DNA from 2 places in the Pseudoalteromonas sp. NEC-BIFX-2020_015 genome. Region 2 is predicted to be linked to the other one. Evidence: predicted binding sites of a transcription regulator. Region 2 holds the regulator's gene; the other holds the start of a gene.
What was found. The regulator NrdR, encoded in region 2, represses ribonucleotide reductase genes. The targets are predictions, from matches to a motif close to AAACACNANATNTNGTGTTT.
Positions count from the first base shown of each region.

Region 1 (3,394 bases), on a different contig from region 2:
TGGGCTGTGTGTATTACAGTGATCTACATTTTGTAAGTAAATACGGCCTGTACTTGCACGCTCTTGTGCAAACATTGAAAACAGTTCAATGGCTTTAATACGTTTTTTACGAATTGAGTCATCTTGTTCGTACTGCACATATAATTTATCAAATTCATCTTGATCTTCAAAAAACGCATTATATAAACCAGGCACGTCTGATGGGCTAAAGAGCGTGATGTAATCGTCTTTAATTAAACGCGAGTACATAAGTTTATTAAACTGAACACCGTAGTCAAGGTGACGTACACGGTTATCATCAACACCACGGTTGTTTTTAAGTACTAATAAATTTTCAACTTCTAAATGCCAAAGCGGGTAGAACAACGTGGCTGCACCACCACGCACACCACCTTGCGAGCAGCTTTTAACGGCTGTTTGGAAGTGCTTATAAAAAGGAATACAACCGGTGTGGTAGGCTTCGCCATTGCGAATAGGGCTACCAAGTGCACGAATGCTACCAGCATTAATACCAATGCCTGCACGTTGCGATACGTATTTTACAATCGCGGATGATGTTGCATTGATAGAATCTAAGCTATCACCACACTCAATAAGTACACATGAACTAAATTGACGTGTCGGCGTACGTACCCCGGCCATGATTGGAGTTGGTAATGAAATTTTAAATAATGAAACTGCGTCGTAAAAACGTTTAATGTAATCTAAACGTGTTTTTTTTGGGTAATCTGAAAACAGACTGGCGGCTACTAAAATGTATAAAAACTGCGCGCTCTCATAGATTTCGCCTGTAACGCGGTTTTGGACTAAATATTTACCTTCAAGTTGTTTAACCGCAGCGTAGCTGAAGTTTAAATCACGTCCATGATCAAGGTACTCGTCCAATGCATCAATTTCTTGTTCTGTGTAATCAGCCAGTAAGTGAGCGTCGTAGCGCTTGTCTTCAACTAGCTTAACAATGTGATCATATAAACGAGGTGGTTCAAATTGACCATATGCTTTTTTACGTAGGTGGAATACAGCTAAACGTGCAGCTAAGTACTGATAATCAGGAGACTCTTTAGAGATCTGATCGGCTGCCGCTTTAATGATGGTTTCATGAATGTCTTCGGTACGAATACCGTCATAAAATTGAATATGTGATTTTAATTCAACTTGCGAGACAGAGACATTTTTTAGACCCTCGGCGGCCCAAGCAATAACGCGATGGATCTTATCTAAATCAAGTGACTCTTTGCGGCCGTCACGTTTGCTTACAGATAGCTGTTGGTTCATAATTTTGCCTGTATTCCTTGAGGAAATATTTTCTAAAAAAATTTTTATTGTGTTAATTCTACTTTAACGAGAATTTAATTGTATAAGTCTTAGCCACAACATCTGGTGCTTATCAAATTCTAGGTCACAAGATAGAGTGGTCTGCGATCTTTTGCAAGGTACATAAATACCCTTGATTGTGGATAAGGTTGGGATAACATGATTGTGTTAGTGGGCATTAACCTTTGACCTTCTGATTAAAATGAAATTTATAAAAATCAACTCCAGATTGAGTAAATTATCTCATTTTAAAAATAAATTTCTGCTGCTTTTTTTATCAGCAATCAATGCACAAAAATTAACACAATCACAATATGTAGTGGTTAAAAATTAGCTAGGCACTATATATGGTTAAAAGCATCAATAGGGGAGTACCAATTAAAATCAGCTTGCCAGCCTATTGCATCAGCTACACTAGGGATATATCCCCATAATGCCGTAGCGCTGTGCATGTTTGCAGCTTTGGCTGCGACAATGTCACGCTGTGCATCACCTATGTATAAACACCGAGTTGGTTCAACACCTAATAAATTAGCGGTGTGTAGTAGCGGCAATGGGGAAGGCTTGGCTACTGCTAACGTGTCACCACTGACAACCGCTTGCGCGCCTTTTAATTCAGTAATCGCTGAAACTAATGGGGTGGTCAAAAAGCCAGGTTTATTGGTCATTATTCCCCATTTAATGTTTTTTTGCTCAAGAGCAATTAATAAAGACGCTATACCAGAAAAACAGTGGCTATGCGTTGCAATATTATTTGCGTAAGCATTTAACAATTGCTGGCGTAAATCACCTTGCTTTGGGTGAGCATGCCACTGCTGGCCGAACCCGGCTTCCAGCAGCGCCATGGCACCATTAGAAGCTGCAGGACGATAGATGTCAGCCGAAACCTGTGGTTGATCATGATCAACGAGTACGCTATTAAGCGCTGCGCCTAGATCATCTGCGGTGTCCAGTAGTGTGCCATCTAAATCAAAAATAAAGGCATCATAGCTAATAATTGGCGTTGCTGTTTTAGAGTCAGCCATTACGCCAGTTTCTCAAAGTGCAAAATATAATTAACGCTGACATCGGTATTTAAGCTGTATTGCTTTGATAGCGGGTTATAACTAAGGCCAGCGCTGGCACGTACTTTTAATCCAGCTTGCTCTGCCCATGCAATAAGTTGTGCAGGTTTAATAAATTTTTTGTGGTCGTGAGTTCCCTCTGGCACCATTTTTAATAACTTTTCTGCGCCAACAATGGCAAACAAATATGCTTTTGGGGTTTTATTTAAGGTTGAAAAAAATACATCCGCACCCGGTTTGGCTAGTTTGGCAACGGCATGGATAATAGAAGCGGGATCAGGTACATGTTCTAACATTTCCATGCAGGTAATAGTATCAAAGCGAGCAGGGTACTGCGCTGCATACTCTTCTGCTGGTATTTTTATATACTCAACATTTACACCTGTTTCTAAACTGTGCAATTTAGCCACGGTTAATGGTTCTTGACCCATATCAATACCGGTCACGTGTGCGCCCATTCGCGCCATACTTTCACTTAAAATTCCACCACCACAGCCTACGTCGAGTGTTTCTTTGTCAAACAAACCATGGGCTTTGTCGGCTATGAAGTCTAATCGTAACGGGTTGATCTCATGAAGAGGTTTAAATTCTCCATCTCGGTCCCACCATCGTTCGGCAATGGCTTCAAATTTTGCAATTTCTGCGTTATCTACATTTTGATGTTCGGTCATAAAAAGCTTCCTCGTCAATCTGAGGCCATTATATAGGGGGAAATTAATAAATCGCAAAGATTTAGCGCCTGTAAATATAAATAAATTGTGGTAGCATGACTTGGTAATAATAACTAAATACCCGCAAGCGCCCAGTATGTGGCACTTTAGGGGTAAATACTGAAGGAATGTGATATCAAATGACTGATTTCGCCAATGAAATTCTGCCAGTCAATATTGAAGACGAGTTAAAAAACTCCTATTTAGATTACGCGATGAGCGTAATTGTAGGACGAGCATTACCAGACGTACGTGACGGTTTAAAACCTGTTCACCGCCGCGTTTTGTTTGCTATGAACGAGCTTA
Region 1 is NZ_JABCJL010000001.1:179,324-182,717, forward strand. It holds gene nrdA (class 1a ribonucleoside-diphosphate reductase subunit alpha) at 1-1,275, opposite strand, end outside; gene HH219_RS00800 (HAD-IA family hydrolase) at 1,656-2,339, opposite strand; gene ubiG (bifunctional 2-polyprenyl-6-hydroxyphenol methylase/3-demethylubiquinol 3-O-methyltransferase UbiG) at 2,339-3,049, opposite strand; gene gyrA (DNA topoisomerase (ATP-hydrolyzing) subunit A) at 3,229-3,394, shown strand, end outside.
Region 1: the regulator NrdR is predicted to act here: its motif matches at 1,367-1,386, upstream of nrdA (class 1a ribonucleoside-diphosphate reductase subunit alpha).

Region 2 (3,394 bases):
TAGTCGCAATACCATCAACGTGCCCAGAGACTAAGTGCCCCCCTAAACGAGATACAGGTTGCATGGCTTTTTCAAGGTTAACCGTTTGCCCTTGTTTATAATGAGCAAACCCGGTTAAGCTTATCGTTTCGTTTGACAAGTCAGCACTAAAACCATCACTGTGCTTTGCTACAACCGTTAAACATACGCCGTTGGTTGCAATACTGTCACCTAAATTCACATCGGCCATATCAAGGTTGCTACTTTGAATGCGAATGGCTAAATCACCTTGTTTTTGTTCTAATTTACTAATTGTGCCTGTTGCTTCTATTATACCAGTAAACATAAGGTTGCTCTTCAATAGTAGGTTAAGGCGCTGTATTTAAACACCGCGCAGCTGTGATACGAATATCATCACCAATTAGTGCACATTCGCTAATTGTTAAGTTGTCCACATCTTGCATATTTGTCTGTTCTGCAAAATTTAATAAACTTTTGGCATCGTTACCTAACAATTTAGGTGCGAAATAAATAATGTATTCATCAATAAGCCCCTGCTCTGTCATTTTCCCCGCAAGGGTTGCACCGGCCTCTAACCAAATATGATTAAATTGGCGTTGTGCTAAAAGCTTGAGAGCGGCCAGTAAATCAACCTTATTATTTTGTTTTGGCACTACAATATGGCTTACGTAATGAGGCCATTGCTTTGATTTATCAAGCTCAGTGGTAAGAATAATTACCTCACTTTCTATACTAAACAAAGCCAGTTCAGGAGTTAAACGATTTTGTGAATCAATAATAATTCTTACTGGCTGACGCAAAGGCAACTCTGTGGGTAATGATTCTGGCAATTCATCAATACGAACATTAAGCTTGGCGTCATCAACTAAAACGGTATCTGCCCCCGTTAAAATAGCGCAGCTTTGTGCACGATAAAGTTGCACATCTTGACGAGCTTTAGAGCCCGTAATCCATTTACTTTGACCATTTTTAAGGGCCGTTTTACCATCAAGACTTGCCGCCATTTTACAGGTAACAAATGGCATGCCTTGTTCCATACGCTTTAAAAAGCCACGGTTTAATAGTTTAGCTTGTTGCTCTAATAGCCCTGATGCAACCTCAATTCCTGCATCAGCTAAAATTGCGAGACCTTTACCTGCCACTTGTGGATTTGGATCAACCATCGCGGCAATCACTTTTATCACGCCCGCGGCTTTTAGGCCTTCGGCACACGGAGGTGTGCGACCAAAATGACTACAAGGCTCAAGTGTGACATACGCAGTGGCACCTTTGGCTTGGCTACCTGCCATTGCTAACGCATTGACTTCAGCATGACCTTGCCCAGCTAATTGATGAAAGCCTTCACCAATAATCTGACCACCTTTAACTAGCACACAGCCAACATTAGGATTTGGTGTTGTTGTAAAGCGTCCTTGCTTGGCAAGTTCAATAGCCCGTGCCATAAATTGATGATCTTGCTCTGTGAATAATACGTTTTGACTCATTTTACTCCCCTAAGCGGGCGATTTCTTCACCAAATTCACGGATATCTTCAAACGAACGATACACAGAAGCAAAACGTACATAGGCGACTTTATCGAGTTTTTTAAGCGCTTCCATAATACACTCACCAATTAAGTGGCTGGATATCTCACGCTCACCCGTTGCTCGTAGTTGAGATTTGATAATATTGACAACTTCGTCAACCTGCTCAGTACTAACGGGACGTTTTTCTAATGCGCGGTGTAGACCATTGAGAAGTTTATCTTCGTTGAAAGGTTCGCGACTGCCATCTTGTTTAATTACCCGAGGCATCACAAGTTCAGCACCTTCAAAGGTGGTAAAGCGTTCATGACACTCATTGCATTCACGGCGTCGTCTAACTTGGTGGCCACCACCAACTAAACGCGAGTCAATTACTTTGGTATCTTTTGCGGTGCAAAATGGGCAATGCATAGGTATCAGCTTCCATTAAAAACAAAAAAGGCCGCTTTAAGGCGGCCTTTATAATAGCAAAAAACGTCGCTATTGTGATCTGAATTACAGTGGGCTTAATAATTAAGCGTAAACAGGTAATTTTTTACAGATTGCTTTAACTTTTTCTTTAACTTGTGCTTGTACTGACTCATCAGTAATGTTGTCTAGCACGTCACAGATCCAGCCCGCTAGCTCTTTAGATTCAGCTTCTTTAAAACCACGACGTGTGATTGCAGGTGAACCAATACGCAGGCCAGAGGTAACAAATGGTGAACGTGGATCGTTTGGTACTGAGTTTTTGTTCACTGTAATATTCGCATTACCCAGAGCTGCATCTGCATCTTTACCAGTGATGTCTTTATTGATTAAATCAAGTAAGAACAAGTGATTTTCTGTTTTATCAGACACTATTTTGTAGCCGCGCTCTTGCATTACTGCAACCATTGCTTGGGCATTTTTAACAACTTGAGTTTGGTATACTTTAAACTCTGGTTGTAGTGCTTCTTTAAATGCCACTGCTTTTGCAGCAATAACATGACATAAAGGACCACCTTGGCCACCTGGGAAAACAGCGCTATTAAGCTTTTTATAAATAGCTTCGTCGCCACAAGCTGAAATAATCAAACCGCCACGTGGACCTGCTAATGTTTTATGCGTAGTAGTAGTTACAACGTGTGCATGTGGTACTGGGCTTGGGTAAACGCCTGCAGCAATAAGACCAGCAACGTGAGCCATATCTACGAACAAGTAAGCGCCTACTTTATCAGCGATTTCACGGAATTTAGCCCAATCAACAATACCTGAGTATGCTGAGAAACCACCGATGATCATTTTTGGTTTATGCTCAAGTGCTAGCGCTTCAACTTGTGCGTAATCAATTTCGCCCGTTGCTTCGTCAAGTCCGTATTGGATTGCATTATAAAGCTTACCAGAGAAGCTCACATGTGAACCATGCGTTAAGTGACCACCATGAGCTAAGCTCATACCAAGTACCGTATCGCCAGCATCTAATAGCGCTAAAAATACAGCGGCATTTGCTTGTGAGCCAGCATGAGGCTGAACGTTTGCGTATTCAGAACCAAACAATTCATTTGCACGGTCAATCGCTAGTTGCTCAACCACGTCAACGTGCTCACAACCACCGTAATAACGCTTGCCCGGATAACCTTCAGCATATTTATTTGTTAACTGTGAACCCTGCGCTTCTAGTACGCGTGGGCTACAGTAGTTTTCAGATGCGATAAGCTCAATGTGTTCTTCTTGACGAGCAGTCTCTTTGTTGATTGCGTCAAATAACTCTGGATCAAAATCCGAAATATTCATGCTACGTTCTAACATGGGGGCTCCTAGGGCAACGTGTATGGTGTTTTTAAAGGCAATATTGTACGCTGAAAACGTCAATTTGACTACGGTGTAAAGATGAACATATTTAAACAGG
Region 2 is NZ_JABCJL010000004.1:184,334-187,727, reverse strand. It holds gene HH219_RS04900 (riboflavin synthase) at 1-325, opposite strand, end outside; gene ribD (bifunctional diaminohydroxyphosphoribosylaminopyrimidine deaminase/5-amino-6-(5-phosphoribosylamino)uracil reductase RibD) at 348-1,484, opposite strand; gene nrdR (transcriptional regulator NrdR) at 1,486-1,935, opposite strand; gene glyA (serine hydroxymethyltransferase) at 2,038-3,294, opposite strand.